One region of the Rheinheimera mangrovi genome, then DNA from elsewhere that is predicted to be linked to it. Evidence: predicted binding sites of a transcription regulator. Region 1 holds the regulator's gene; each other region holds the start of a gene.
The links. The regulator FNR, encoded in region 1, switches genes on or off when oxygen is low (the NO sensors DNR and NnrR bind a similar motif). The targets are predictions, from matches to a motif close to TTGATNTANATCAA.
Positions count from the first base shown of each region.

Region 2: EK374_RS05250 (cytochrome ubiquinol oxidase subunit I) is a predicted target of FNR. The motif match lies at 3,227-3,240, and genes of this name have one in related genera.
Region 3: hemN (oxygen-independent coproporphyrinogen III oxidase) is a predicted target of FNR. The motif match lies at 1,777-1,790, and genes of this name have one in related genera.

Region 1 covers NZ_CP034683.1:2,187,631-2,192,879, forward strand. Annotated here, with positions in the region: gene EK374_RS09845 (DTW domain-containing protein) at 1-239, shown strand, start outside; gene ttcA (tRNA 2-thiocytidine(32) synthetase TtcA) at 305-1,228, opposite strand; gene uspE (universal stress protein UspE) at 1,300-2,232, opposite strand; gene fnr (fumarate/nitrate reduction transcriptional regulator Fnr) at 2,366-3,082, opposite strand; gene EK374_RS09865 (sulfite exporter TauE/SafE family protein) at 3,112-3,798, opposite strand; gene ccoS (cbb3-type cytochrome oxidase assembly protein CcoS) at 3,795-3,983, opposite strand; gene EK374_RS09875 (heavy metal translocating P-type ATPase) at 3,980-5,249, opposite strand, start outside.
Region 2 covers NZ_CP034683.1:1,141,217-1,146,465, reverse strand. Annotated here, with positions in the region: gene EK374_RS05265 (heavy metal translocating P-type ATPase) at 1-1,920, opposite strand, end outside; gene EK374_RS05260 (heavy-metal-associated domain-containing protein) at 2,086-2,286, shown strand; gene EK374_RS05255 (NAD-dependent epimerase/dehydratase family protein) at 2,315-3,124, opposite strand; gene EK374_RS05250 (cytochrome ubiquinol oxidase subunit I) at 3,368-4,918, shown strand; gene cydB (cytochrome d ubiquinol oxidase subunit II) at 4,920-5,249, shown strand, end outside.
Region 3 covers NZ_CP034683.1:3,870,595-3,875,843, reverse strand. Annotated here, with positions in the region: gene EK374_RS17560 (efflux RND transporter permease subunit) at 1-458, opposite strand, end outside; gene EK374_RS17555 (efflux RND transporter periplasmic adaptor subunit) at 477-1,640, opposite strand; gene hemN (oxygen-independent coproporphyrinogen III oxidase) at 1,854-3,215, shown strand; gene trhP (prephenate-dependent tRNA uridine(34) hydroxylase TrhP) at 3,288-4,616, shown strand; gene EK374_RS17540 (YfhL family 4Fe-4S dicluster ferredoxin) at 4,601-4,816, shown strand; gene EK374_RS17535 (nucleoside deaminase) at 4,937-5,249, shown strand, end outside.

The DNA.
Region 1 (5,249 bases):
TTTTGTTGGATGCCACCTGGCAGGAAGCGGCTAAAATGCTTAGGCAAAGCCCTTATTTGCAGTCTTGTTATCGCCTTGGCATTAAGCCCGATACACCATCTGTGTATACACTACGGCGTAATCAAAGGGACGGCGCCTTGTGTACCGCAGAAGTGGTGATGGAACTGCTGCAGCAAAAGGGATTTATTAATGAAAAAGAGCAGCTGATGCTGCTCTTTGATGAATTTAATAAGCGCTGACCATTAGCGAAATATGGTCCCTGTCTGGCATTGGGTTTGGATTTTAGACGGGATCAACCCATCCCCTACAGTAATTCAACAAATTGGACAGCTGCAGCAGCTGGCTCGTCTTCATCCTGCAGTAAACCCACTGGTACTTTGGGTACATCAGGTTTATCAAAGGCCATATCACCTTCAACAGCCAAAGGGCTGTCTTTACTGATACCAGCAAAATCAAACAGATTTTTGTCAATCATGTGCGAGGGTACAATATTCTGCATGGCCTGGAACATGGTTTCGATACGGCCAGGGAAACGTTTATCCCAGTCCTGCAGCATTTCTTTCACCACCTGACGCTGCAAACCGTCCTGCGAGCCGCATAAGTTACAAGGGATGATTGGGAACTCACGGGCAGTCGAGTACTTTTCGATGTCTTTTTCGCGGCAATAGGCCAAAGGACGAATGACAATATGCTCGCCGTTGTCACTAATCAGCTTAGCTGGCATCGACTTCATTTTGCCGCCGTAGAACATATTTAAAAACATGGTTTCAATCATGTCGTCACGGTGATGGCCTAAGGCAATTTTAGTGGCGCCCAACTCTTTGGCCGTGCGGTATAAAATGCCCCTGCGCAAGCGTGAGCATAAAGAGCAGGTGGTTTTGCCTTCAGGAATTTTGTCTTTGACAATAGAGTAGGTGTCTTCGGTGACTATCTGAAAATCCACGCCGATACGGGTTAAATAACCAGGCAGAACATCCGCTGGAAACCCAGGTTGTTTCTGATCAAGATTCACCGCCACTATGGAAAACTGAATAGGGGCAGATTGTTGTAAATTCAGCAGAATATCCAGCAAGGTGTAGCTGTCCTTACCACCGGACAAACACACCATCACCTTGTCACCTTCTTCAATCATATTAAAGTCGGCAATGGCTTGACCAACGCCACGACGCAGGCGTTTGTGTAATTTATTCAGGTTATATTGTGCTTTGGCTTCTGCTGCATGTGACATAAAACAACGACCCTACGGAAAAATGGCGCGTAGTATAACCAACTACGCGCCAGCTTTGTAGCGTGTGGAACTTAATGTTTTGTCAGTGGACAGACAAAACCTGCAGGTTTGACTGCTAAGACGTCACAATCGAGCCTGTCTATCACATGCTCAGCAGTATTGCCAATAATGGCTGCTGATAAACCAGTGCGGCCTATGGTACCTATCACCACCATCTCGGCATCCAGTTGTTGCGCCAGTTTAGGGATCACATCTTCAGGCATCCCTTCGAGTACATGAGTCTGAGCCGATGGCAGTTCAAATTCCAATGCCAGCTTTTGCACCGCGTCCAGATGATGAGTTTTCATGGTCTGGTTGTATTCCTGCGGATTAAATTCAGGAATTTCAATGGCAATATTCACAGGTGTACCAGGGAAGGCGTTAACCAGTTGCACTTTGCCATTCAGCAGCGTTGCAAGTTGTTTGGACTGCTGAATAATGCGTTGGTTTAGCGAGCTGTGGTGCGTCTGCTCGCTACCGGCATTGACTGCCGCCACTATATTGCCATGCTCAGGCCAGTCATGATCTTTCACCAGTAATACAGGGCATGGGCATTTACGCAAAATATGCCAGTCGGTTGGGGTGAATATCATGGATTTCAGCACATCATGATCATGTGTGCCTTTGATCACCAAACTGTAATCTTTCTCCAGTACAGCCTGGACTATGGCTTCAAAAGGCCTGTTGTGCCAGACCACCTGAATATCCACCTTCAGACCCTGTTCTCTGTGTTCTGCAACCAGTTCACTGATCCAGAGTTCACGGTCATTGATCACGGCCTGGCGCATCGATTCGCGCTCTTCGCCGGATAACATAGTGGTCATTTCATAGGAAAAATCGTAAATAGATAAGAAAGCCGTCAGTTGACAGTCTTGCAGTTTGGCCAGTTGAACCGCCCGATTCAGAGCTTTTTGTTCAGCCACTGAAGGGTCTAGTACTACCAGTACTTTAGGATATAAGGTCATATCATGCTCCTGCTAAGCTAGGGCTCACCCTGTAAGTGTAGCCAAGGTAGCGAAGGTAGGCTGATAAGTCCTTGTGCTGGATCAATAAAACCCTTGGTACCAGTTATATGGTTACTTTGGGTTTACCAATCTGTCAGCGAGCGATAGCGGAACCACCAGCCAGTTTGCTTAAAGCGTCAGGATTGCTGATTGAAATCAGTTTTCCGTCCACCTGTATTAAATCGTCCTTATGGAATCGACCTAATAAACGACTAATAGTTTCAACCGTCAGGCCTAAATAGTTGCCTATCTCACCTCGGGTCATGCTTAAACGGAATTCTTTTTTTGAAAATCCACGATTGGCAAAACGCTGGGAAAGGTTAGTTAAGAAGGCTGCCAGCTTTTCTTCGGCATTTTTGCGGTTCAGTAACAACAACATTTGTTGGTCGCCACTGATATCCTGACTCATCAGTCGCATCATTTGTTGACGTAACTTTGGCAGTTCACCCATCAGATGATCCATCTGACTGTAGGGGATTTCACAGACCATCGCAGTTTCCAGTGCCTGAGCAAAGCTTGGATGTTGCTGCTCGCCAATGGCATCAAAACCTATCACGTCACCAGGTAAATGAAAGCCGGTAATTTGTTCTTCACCTGACTCAGTCAGGGTAAAGGTTTTAAAAGAACCGCTGCGCACAGCGTATAGAGAATGCAGCGTAGTTCCTGCTTCAATCAGGAAGTCACCTTTGTGCAGTGGTTTTTTGCGTTCAATAATATCATCCAGTGTGTCCAGTTCAGCATTATTAAGGCTGAAGGGCAGGCACAGCTGACTAAATCCGCAGTGTTGGCAACTCAAATTTGAACCGGACATAAGTATTCCTTTATGGCAACTTTCCCAGCTTAGAAAAGTCGCGGCGCTAATGCAATAGCTATAGTGTAAAGCGCGTATAAAGCTAATAGAAAAGCTGCGCTGGTTCTGACCCATTTGTTATTTTTAAACTGACTTAACTGGCGGGCAAAACTGCCAACGGCCAGCATAGCAGGTAAGGTTCCTAAGCCAAAAGCCAGCATCAGCATTGCACCTTGCCAGGCGCTGCCACTGGCCAGACTCCAGCCTAAACTGCTGTAGACCAGACCACAAGGTAAAAAGCCCCAACACAGACCATAAGCTAAGGCTTTTGAACTGCGATCCAGAGGTAACAAGGCCTTAGCGAGTGGCTGGATCTTGCGCCATAAAACTGCCCCCAGCTTTTCAAACAGCGTCAGGGCAAACCATAAGCGAGCGACGTAAAAAGCCATCAGCAATAACAGCATACCGGCCAGTAATTTTAACCAAAAGAAACTGATGCCGAGTTTGACCAGTACCGTTGCACCAAATGCTCCTGTCAGAGCCCCTAATAAGCTGTATGTCGTGATACGACCGAGGCTGAGCATGAACTGCAGCTTGAGTTGTTGTAGCAAATTAAGCTGAGGCATAGCGAGTTGCAATGCGCTGGCAATGCCGCCACACATCACCAGGCAGTGGCTACTGCCTAAAAAACCTATGCTCAGGGCTGCCAGCAGGTTAAGCGTAAGTTCTGGACTCATTGCGGAGGCTGTTTATCCGGATCAACTTCTGGTTTTACGGCTTGCTTTTCTTCTTCAAACAAAATACTCATGCCTTCTTTGTTTAAATCATCAAACTGGCGGCTGCGTACCGCCCAGAAAAAAATGCCCAGACCAATACAGACAAAAAGTATCGCAATAGGGATCAGCACATAAATAATACTCATGCTTTAAGTAACCTCAGTGAATTTGACACCACTAAAATAGAGCTGAATGACATACCAATCACCGCCACATAAGGTGAGACAAAACCAGCAACAGCCAAAGGAATAATCACCAGATTATACCCCACAGCCCACCACAGGTTTTGTTTTACGATGCGTTGCGCCAATACAGCGCCTTCAATCAGTTCCTGTACTAAATTCAAATCATTATGCAGTAATACCACATCGGCCTGATTTTTCGATAAATCCGTGCCTGAATCCAGAGCCACAGATACATGGGCGGCATGAAAACAAGGACTGTCGTTAATGCCGTCGCCTAACATCAGCACTTTATCACCCCGGGCAACAGCTAAGCTGATTTGTTCAACTTTTTGCTCAGGGCTACAGCCTTTAAAGACCTGATCAAGCTGCAATTGCTGTTGCACTTCTTCCACTTGAGCAGAAGAGTCACCCGTCAGCATGGACAAGGCTAAACCACGTTGTTTTAACGCTTGAACAAGTGCAGGCACTTCTGGGCGCAATGCGTCTGACAGTTCAACAGAGAGCACCAGTTGATGATTGACAGTGCAACAGACCGAGTCAGTGATCTGGTCCTGAACGTTGCAAAAAGCGGCACTGCCCACTTTTATTTCTGCAGTGGAGCCATCTTCCTGTATCCAAAGTGCTGATAAACCAGAACCCACATGCACTTGTACCCGTTCTATCTTTGCAGTAGTCGTCAGGTAAGGCGCGAAAGCTTTGGCGATAGGGTGCTCTGAATAGGTTTCGATTCGTGCTATCAGTGCGAGCAAGGTATCTTCGTCATAGAGGTTGCTATGCAGTCGGGTGTTTTGGACACTAAAACGGCCTTGCGTCAGGCTGCCGGTTTTATCCAGAAATATCGAATTAAGCTGTGGCAGAATTTCCAGCACCTGCTGATTTTTGATCAGAATGCCTTTGCGGTTTAAGCGAGCTAAGGCACAGGTAATAGCCGTTGGCGTGGCTAGTGTTAAAGCGCAAGGGCAGGTGGCGACCAGAACTGATAAGGTAACCCAAAAAGCTCTGTCTTGATCCAGCCAGAAATACCAGACTAAAAAAGTACCTAAAGCAATAACCAATAATCGCTGAATAAAGAAGCGCGCCAGCTTAGTTGTTTTTTCCACAATCTGTGGTTTTTGATTCAGCGTCTGTTGTTGCAGACTGATGATCTGACCTAAACGTGAATGAGCCAATGCCTGATGCACTGTCACTTTCAGCACACCATCATGGTTAATGCTGCCGGCCATCACA
Region 2 (5,249 bases), 1.0 Mb from region 1:
TTCAGTGCCGCTGGCCATAGCTATGCCTAAATTTGCCTGAGCTAAAGCTGGTGCGTCATTTATGCCATCACCTACCATAGCCACCTGATAGCCTTGTTGTTGCCAGCTGGCAATAGCAGCGGCTTTTTCACCGGGCAGCACTTCAGCTTTCCAGTCGGTTAACCCCAGTTGCTGGGCTATTAAAGCGGCACTCTCTTTGCTGTCGCCCGTTAACATAGCTACAGCTATAGCTTGTTGCTGTAACAACTTCACGGCCTGCACCGCATCAGCTTTTAACTCATCGGTAAAACAAAACAGCGCCAACAACTGATAACTCTCATCTGCTTGCTGCTCCGCCAGCCAGGACACTGAGGCTCCGCCGGTTTTAATCTGTCCGAGCGGCAAGTCTAATCCCAGCTGCTGCATCCAGTGGCTGCTACCGAGCACCAGACTACGACCTTGCACTTTACCTTGTACACCTTTGCCTGCGACTACGCGGAACTCTGTTGCTTCAACTGTTGCAACCTGATGCGATGCGGCATAAGCCAGTAAAGCTTTGGCCAGCGGATGCTCGCTGTTTTGCTGCAACGAGGCAGCCCATTGCAGCGTATCAGCTTCATCAGTAAAACGACTGACTTGCTGCAGCACCGGTTTGCCTTGGGTTAAAGTACCGGTTTTATCAAACACCACCAGGTTCACCGCCTTCGCCTGCTCTAAGGCAATAGCATCTTTAATCAGAATTCCTGAACGCGCAGCAGAACCTGTCCCTGCCATAATAGCAGCAGGTGTGGCCAGACCCAGAGCACAAGGACAGGCAATCACCAATACCGCAACCGCATTGAGAATACCTGTCACCCAATCTTCAGTCAGCAGCCCCCATCCCAACAAGGTCGCCAGAGCTATTAGTAAAACCACCGGCACAAAAACAGCGCTGATTTTATCTACTAATGCCTGGACAGGCGCTTTCGCCCCTTGCGCCTGTTCCACCAATTGAATAATGCGGGACAAGGTAGATTCAGCTCCTACAGCACTGGCTCTGATCTGCAATACACCATCCAGATTGACTGAGCCCCCTGTCACTTTATCTGCCAGTGTTTTACTGACCGGCACAGACTCGCCGCTGATCAGGGCTTCATCTACATGGCTTTGGCCTTGCTCAACCACAGCATCCACCGGAATTCGTTCGCCTGGCTTTACCAGCACCAGGTCCCCTTGTTGCACAGCTTCCGCTTTTACTTCAAGCCAAAGCCCGTTTTGCCACACAGTCGCGACTGCGGGTTTTAAATTTTCAAGCGCCCTTAAGGCGTCAGTAGTGCGTTTTTTTGCTCTGTGTTCCAGATACTTACCCAACAGCACCAGACTTAATACTGCACTGCTGCTTTCAAAATACAAATGAGGCGCGCCATGCCCTGCATGCTGTGCAGCAAAATCCCACCACAGATACAAGGACAAACCATAAGCTGCACTGGTACCAATGGCCACCAGCAAATCCATATTGCCGCTGCCTGCTTTAAGTGCAGCCCAGCCCGCTTTGTAAAAACGCGCGCCAAAATAGAACTGCACCGGAGTAGCCAACAACCATTGCCAGAAGGATGGCAACATCCAATCCAGCCAAAACAGCATGCCAATCATTGGCAGTACCAAAGGCAAAGTCAGCACTATGCTGGCAACAACAGGCCACCATTCCTGCTGATAAAAAGCAGGCTGAGCAACCTCAACTACCGGCTTTTCCTGCGGCAGACTAGCCTGATAGCCCGCCTTCTCCACAGCAGCCATCAATACCTCTGGCGACAGAGCAAGGCCGCTAATCGCTGCGGTTTCAGTGGCCAGATTGACGTTGACTTGCTCTACACCTGCCACTTTAGCTAAAGCTTTTTCAATACGGCCCACACAGGAAGCGCAGCTCATTCCGCTGATATTCAATTGGATCTGTTCAGACATACCATGACTCCAGTCAAAAAAGGGTAATACCCCGATAGCTTCAAAGCTAAAGCTTGCCCTTAGGGTAAGGTCAACTAAAAAGTTCAGCACTAACACTTGACCTTAACACAGGGGAAGCGTTCATCATGTTCGCAAGCTAACTCAACAGTAAAAAGGAAAAATAGTATGAAAGTACAACTAAAAGTCACAGGCATGAGCTGTAACCACTGCATCAGCATAGTGAATAAAGCAGTTGCACAGTTGCAGGCTGATGCCAAAGTGACAGTAGATTTAGCGCAGCAGCAGGTAGATGTTGAAAGCGATTTGGCAGCAGAGGATATTATTGCAGCGCTGGATGAAGCCGGTTACCCGGCTACAGAGCTATAACTTTATAGTTGCTTTGGTTTAGTAAAACTCAGCTACAAAAGGGCAAAGCAGCCAAAGCAGACTCAAACTGGTAGTGAAAGCCAGCAATAGTCTGAGATTTTGCGCTGCTCACTCTGCGACTTGGGGTTGCTGTACTTTTAGTTTCAAACACCGGAGCTGGTAAAGAGGCTAATTCACAGGCGGTCAGATAAAACTCCGCCTTGGAACAAAATTGTGGGCTGGATAAATTAAACAGCTCTGGCCATAACTGTTGCTGGACTATGGCAGAAACTGCAGCACAAATATCACTGCTATGTACCATATTTACAGCCACATCAGCGGCACCAGCCTGTTTACCAGATAAAAACCGCGCCGGATGGCGGCCAGGACCAATTAAACCTGCCAGACGTAAAGTACAGCAAGGCACGGCCACTCTTAATAATTGCTCGCCAACGGCCAGCAATTCGATACGCGGATCGGCCAGTTGTAACTGGCTTTGTTCGTTAACTTCACCTGACAAGCCTTCATAAATGCCTGAACTACTTAAATGGATACAGGCCGCTGCGCCCAATTGCTTCATCAAAGTAGCAAGCTGAGCCAATCCTCTGGTGTAACCCTCGCCATCTGAACGGCTGGCGGGAACTGTACAAATAATCAGCGCATCTTTAAATAACGATTCAAGCTCTGGGGTAGGCCGGATAGATTGGCCTAAATCCAACACAAAATGACCAAACTGTTCAGCGACGGCAGAAGATTTAGTTGTACTACGGCTACTAAGCCATAACTCATGCCCATCTGTTTTGAGCTGTGTCGCCAGTTGAGTTCCCAACCAGCCAGCACCTATCACTAATATTTTCATACCTGAGCCTTCACAATCCTGATGTTGATTTCGATAGTAACAGAATACCATTTGCGATTTTTATCAAATTCCCACTATTTACAACTTATTCATCAATTTTTATTGATCCCCGTCAACACAGCAGACAGACAAAAGGCGTAGCTTAGTGTTCACTCATGCTGACGTATGAGCTTTAGCTACTAACTGGTGCTTTAGCCAAAATAGCAGACCATCCCCACAGTTCCAGATGGAGGAGCAATCCGAATGGATGTTGTAGAACTTTCCAGATTACAGTTTGCCGCTACGGCAATGTATCACTTCTTGTTTGTGCCCTTGACTTTAGGTATGACCTTCCTGTTGGCTATTATGGAGTCAGTTTATGTGATGACGGGTAAAGAAATTTACCGCGATATGACTAAATTCTGGGGCAAATTATTTGCCATTAACTTTGCTTTAGGCGTCACCACAGGCATAGCGATGGAATTCCAGTTTGGCACCAACTGGTCTTATTATTCACATTATGTCGGTGACATCTTTGGTGCACCTTTGGCCATTGAAGGTCTGATGGCATTTTTCCTTGAATCCACTTTAGTGGGTTTGTTCTTTTTTGGTTGGGACAGACTCAGCAAAGTGCAACATCTGGCAGTAACCTGGCTGGTGGCTTTGGCCTCAAATTTATCAGCGCTCTGGATTTTAATTGCCAACGGCTGGATGCAACACCCTGTCGGCGCCGAATTTAATTTCGAAACCATGAGAATGGAAATGCTCAGCTTCAGCGAAGTGGTATTTAACCCTGTCGCTCAGGTGAAGTTTGTCCATACAGTGTCTGCAGGTTATGTCACAGGCGCTATGTTTGTGCTGGCAATTTCTGCCTGGTATATGCTCAAAGGCCGTGACCTGGCTTTTGCCCGCCGCAGTTTTGCCATAGCTTCAGCTTTTGGTTTAGCCAGCGCTTTGTCTGTCATAGTGTTAGGGGACGAGTCTGGTTATGAGCTGGGTGATGTACAAAAAGTAAAGCTGGCTGCTGTGGAAGCCGAATGGAAAACTCACAAAGCACCAGCAGATTTCACTGTATTTGGTATCCCGAACGAAGAGACTCAAAGCACGGACTACGCACTGAAAATCCCAGGAGCAATGGGTCTTATAGCGACCCGATCTTTGGATAAAGAAGTCACAGGTCTGGCTGAGTTAAAAGAAATCCATCGGCAGCGTATTCTCAATGGTCAGATAGCCTATGGTCTGCTGAAAAAACTGCGTGCCGGTGAAAAAACGCCGGAAAATATCGCAGCCTTTGATCTGGTAAAAAATGATCTGGGTTATGGCCTGTTGTTAATGGCCTACACTGACGATCCTGTTAATGCGACTGCAGAACAAGTGGAACAAGCCGTTCAAAACAGCATTCCTAAAGTAGCCCCACTGTTTTGGTCTTTCCGGGTGATGGTGGCAGCTGGTTTTATTATGCTGTTGGTGTTTGCCTTGTCCTTTTATCACAGTGCCAAGCGCACACCGGAAAAACCACGCTGGTTACTCAAAGCTGCGCTGTTTTCGTTACCTCTGCCATGGATTGCCTGTGAAGCGGGTTGGTTTGTTGCCGAATATGGCCGTCAGCCTTGGGCAGTAGGTGAAATATTGCCTACTCATTTAGCCGCTTCTCAGTTGAGTACCACAGAGATTTGGATCAGCTTATTGGCTATTACCGCGCTTTACACAGTGTTTCTGATCATCGAAGTCTGGTTGATGCAGCATTTTGCCCGTAAAGGCCCTGCGTCCATCCATACCGGCAAGTATCACGGCGAACAGGCCCGGGAGGTTTAACATGGATTATGAATTTTTACGCTTTATCTGGTGGTTATTGGTTGGTGTGTTGCTGATTGGTTTTGCCGTGACAGATGGTTTTGATATGGGGGTAGGTGCGCTGCTTAAAGTCATAGGCCGCGACGACACCGAGCGCCGTATTTTGATCAATGCAGTCGCCCCGCACTGGGATGGTAATCAGGTCTGGTTGATTACTGCTGGTGGCGCTTTGTTTGCCGCCTGGCCTCCTGTGTATGCCACAGCTTTCAGCGGTTTTTACCTGGCCATGATGCTGACATTAGCAGCACTATTCTTACGCCCTATCGGCTTTGATTATCGCTCTAAGCTGGAT
Region 3 (5,249 bases), 1.7 Mb from region 1:
TCGATGTTGCTCATGCTGCCGTCTTCAGACACAAAACCTGCGACTAACAGGAAGTTCCGGGCTGATTTAGCTACAGAGACACCCTGGCGCTGCACTTCCTGCGGTAACAGAGGAGTGGCCAACGCCAGTTTGTTCTGCACCTGAACCTGAGCTATATCCGGGTTGGTATCGGCACTGAAGGTTAAGGTTAAAGTCACAGAACCATTGGATTCAGACGTGGATGACATATACATCAGGCCATCCAGACCTTTCATTTTCTGCTCTATAACCTGGGTGACTGTATCTTCCAGAGTACGGGCAGAAGCACCAGGATAGCTGGCGCTGACGCTGATAGCAGGCGGCGCTATCGATGGATATTGTGCGATTGGCAAGGTATTGATGGCTAAAATACCAGACAGCATCACCACTATCGCCAACACCCAGGCAAAAATCGGCCTGTCGATAAAAAATCGTGACATCAGGATTCTCCGTTGGCTTTATTGTGACTTGGCTTGAGCAGCTGCATCGGTCGGAACAGCCTGAACTGGCGCACCAGGACGTATTTTCTGTAAGCCTTCAATAATCAGTTGATCACCGGCATTTAAGCCGCTACTGACCAGCCAATCTGAACCTATAGTACGGTCGGCTTGTAAAATACGGGCTTCTACTTTGCCTTCTTTACCAATCACCATGGCTGTAGCTTCACCTTTGCTGTTACGGCTGATACCACGTTGTGGTGCCAGAATAGCGTTGGCTTTAATCCCTTCAACCACTTCAGCCCGTACATACATGCCTGGTAGCAGTAACTTTTCAGGGTTTGGAAATTGTGCTCTTAAGGTGACAGAACCAGTACCCGGATCCACAGTCACTTCCGAAAATTGCAAAGTGCCTTTGTGTGGGTAAACGGAACCGTCTTCCATTTTCAGTTCAACGACGGTCTGAATGGCAGCATCTGAACCTAAAGCACCGGATGCCAGCGCTTTTTTCAGCTGCAGTAACTCGTTGCTCGACTGAGTCAGGTCGACATAAATAGGATCCAACTGGGTCACAGTAGCTAAAGCAGTCGTTTGGTTAGCGCTGACTAAAGCACCTGCTGTTACTGCAGACTTACTAATCTGGCCGCTGATAGGAGATAAAACTTTGCTGTAGTTCAGATTGATCTGAGCTGTTTTCAGCTGAGCCTGAGCTGTCAGTAAATCGGCCTGAGCTTGTTTATAGCTAGCATCAGCTTCATCAAATTCCTGCTGACTGACGGCTTTAATTTTTAACAATTCGGTATAACGACTGGCTTTAGATTTGCTGCTGGCAATACTGGCCTGAGCACGTGCTACCGCTGCTTTAGCGCTTGAAAGCTGTGCGTCAAAACTGGCAGGGTCGATTTGATACAAAGCCTGACCTGCTTTTACTTCACCCCCTTCGGTAAATAAACGTTGCAGCACTATGCCGTCGACTTGAGGGCGGATTTCGGCAATTTGCGAGGCGGCAACGCGGCCTGGTAATTCTTTGGTTAAGGTCACGGCCTGACTTTTCAGTGTGACTACACCCACAGGCATGGCCTGAGCCGCAGGAGCTGAGGCTTGTTGAGCCTGGCCACAACCGGCCAAAGCAACAGAGCCCGCCAGGGCAGATAGGGCAAAAAATACAATGCGGGAACGCTGCATGTTTAAAATCTCCATTTAGAGTGAACGTTCATTCTAAGTTAATTCGCTGAATTTTTCCAGCTGGATTTGTCGCCGTTTTATGGGCTTTGGTCGTTATCGGAACTGTATAGGAACTATAAAAAGGCAGTGACTGACTTTGTTTCAGATCAAAACAGAGTCAAAGCTGATGTTTTAAACTGCAGCACCTTTGAGGGGATAACAGAGAAAAGTTCAATGCAGGTGTTATGGTCAGCTGAGTTAATACAGAAATATTCGGTGAATGGTCCCCGTTATACCTCGTATCCAACGGCTTTATCTTTACAGCCTGACTTTCCAGCATCCGCTGTCCAGGCGGCGTTAACCAATGCAGCTTCAGAGCTGTGTTTGTATCTGCATATCCCGTTTTGTCAGCAACTGTGTTACTACTGTGGCTGTAACAAAATAGTGACCCGCCATAGTGAAAAAGCTGATTTGTATCTGCAAAATCTGGCGACAGAGATGGCATTGTATCAGCCACTACTGAGCGATAAAACCATTTCACAGCTGCATTTAGGCGGCGGCACTCCCACTTTTTTGACTGAAGATCAGTTGTCTTTGCTTATGCATTTGCTCAGACAACATTTTGTATTCAAAGCCGATGCTGAGCTTTCGATAGAAATAGACCCACGCAGTTGTAGCCTGGAAAAGCTGGCTCATTTACGCCAGCTGGGTTTTAGCCGGGTTAGTTTTGGTGTGCAGGACTTTGACGAGCAAGTGCAAATCACCATTAACAGGGTGCAAAGCGAAGATCTGGTGCAAGCTTTGGTGCTGGAAGCTAAACGTTTAGGCTTTAGCTCTATTAATCTGGATTTGGTGTACGGCTTGCCTTACCAAAAACCGGAGCGATTTTTACAGACGCTGCAAAGCGTCCTGCAGCTTGATCCTGACCGGGTGTCGTTATTCAGTTATGCCCATATGCCCACCCGTTTTGCCGCCCAGCGCAAAATTCCTACCCAAAGCCTGCCGCAGGCTGAAGATAAACTGGCTTTGTTGCAACTGGCCATTAAAGAGTTCAGTGAAGCTGGTTACCAGTGTATTGGTATGGATCATTTCGCCAAAACCACAGACTCTTTAGCCAAAGCGCAGCAACAAGGCAAATTGCAGCGAAATTTTCAGGGCTACACCACAGCGGGCCAGGATGCTCTGATTGGCTTGGGTGTGTCTTCTATTAGTCAGGTGAATGGTGTGATCTGGCAAAACCAAAAAGAGTTATCGCATTATCAGCAGCAATTGAATGACGGGCAGTTGCCGCTGGAACGGGGTTTTAGCTTAAGCCAGGACGATAAAATCCGTGCTGCGTTGATCAGCCAGCTGATTTGCCATTTTAAACTGGATATCCCTGACTTTTGTCAGCGCTTTGCTATCGAGGATTTCTGGAGCTATTTTGCTGATGCCTTACCTAAGCTCGACCCACTGATTGCCGATGGCTTAGTGCAATGCTCTGATAGTGTTATTCAGGTGACGCCACTGGGCCGGTTACTGGTGCGTTTAGTCTGTGCCAGTTTTGACCGTTACCTGCATCAGGCCAATAGCTTGAGTTATTCCAAAGTGGTTTGATCCAACGCAAAACCCGGATAAAAGCAGGCGCTATGATGCGCCTCTTTTCTTTCGAATGTGTAGGTTACACCGATGAATGCTCCTGAACTTTTATCTCCGGCCGGTAGTTTAAAAGCCATGCGGATGGCTTTTGCATATGGTGCCGATGCCGTCTATGCCGGGCAGCCCCGTTTTAGTTTGCGGGTGCGCAATAACGAATTTGATCTGGATACTCTGGCTATTGGCATTAAGGAAGCGCATCAGCAGGGCAAGAAGTTTTATCTGGTGGTCAATATTGCGCCGCATAACAGTAAGTTGCAGCGTTTTGTTGAAGATATGGCTCCTGCTATAGCGCTGGGGCCTGATGCGCTTATTGTGTCTGACCCCGGTGTGGTGTTTTTGTTACGTCAGCATTTCCCCCAAATGCCGCTGCATTTGTCGGTGCAGGCCAACACAGTCAATTGGGCCGCTGTATTGTTTTGGCAGCAACAAGGCATAGAGCGGGTGATTTTATCCCGCGAGCTGGCGCTGGAAGAAATAGCGCAAATCCGCGAAAAAGTGCCAGAAATGGAGCTGGAAGTTTTTGTACATGGTGCTTTGTGTATGGCTTATTCCGGCCGCTGCTTGTTGTCGGGTTACATCAATAAACGCGACCCCAATCAGGGCGCTTGCACTAATGCTTGTCGTTGGTCTTATCAAAGCCATCAAGCGCAGGCCGATGAGGTGGGGCAATATAAGCCAGTGGTTTCGCCATTAGCTCCACCTGTATTGGTGGAAGAACAAGGCCGTCCTGGCGAGCTGATGCTGTTGGACGAAGATGAGCATGGTAGTTACATCTTTAATTCCAAAGATTTACGTGCTGTGCAGCATGTGCCTGCTTTAACAGCTATGGGCGTGCATTCACTGAAAATCGAAGGCCGCACTAAGTCACCTTATTATGTAGCGCGCACAGCTCAGGTCTATCGCCAAGCCATAGATGATGCTATGGCGGGCAAAAGCTTTGATGTTGATTTATTGCAGCAATTGAACGGCATGGCGAACCGCGGTTTTACTGAAGGCTTTTTGCGCCGTCATGTGCCCGCCGATTTGCAAAATTACCAAACCAGCCATAGCGAAGGCGAGCAGTTACTGGTGGGGGAGTTCAGCGGTGAATTCAACGCTCAGGGTCAGGCATTGTTGCAGGTAAAAAATCGTTTTAGCTTTGACGATCAACTATTGCTGATGACCCCGCAAGGCGTCACAGCGTTAGAGTCTGTTTTCTATGCCGCAGATGGCCAACCATTGCTGATTGCACCTGGTTCTGGCTATCAGGTTTGGTTTCAGTTGCCTGCTGGAGTGAGTCCGGATTATGGTTTTTTGCTGAAGCGACAGAAGGTTCAGGCTAAAGCGACTTGTGGGGACACTTTATGTCAGTGTGGATAGAAGCCCTTTGTATTAACTGTGATATGTGTGTGCCGGAATGCCCGAATACGGCGATTTACAGGGGGGAAAGCCACTATCAGGTGGATGCAGACCTATGTACTGAATGTGTTGGTTTTTACGACCAGCCAGCCTGTATTGAAGTTTGCCCGCTGGATTGTATAACCTACCTTCCGGCCGCGCCTGAAGCACAGGCAATTTAATTTATCGATCTACACTTCTTTTTCTGTTTTTCTCACTAAACTACTGAAACATAGCCACAAGCTTTTAAGCGCCTGTGGCTCATTTCAGATGATCGACAGCCGATCTACAGGATAAAGCGAATGACAGACCCTTTTATGTTAGCTGCGATAGAACAAGCCAGAAAAAGTTTAGCCGAAGGGGGGATCCCTATAGGTTCAGTGCTGGTGATTGGTGGGGAAATTGTCGGCCGTGGCCACAATCAGCGGGTACAAAAAAGCAGCTGTGTGCTACATGCGGAAATGGATTGTCTGGAAAACGCCGGTCGTTTAACGGCAAAAGACTACCAACGAGCCGTGCTGTATTCCACTTTATCTCCATGCGATATGTGCAGTGGCACAGTGTTGCTTTATGGCATTCCTAAGGTGGTCGTGGGTGAAAACCGTACTTTTCAGG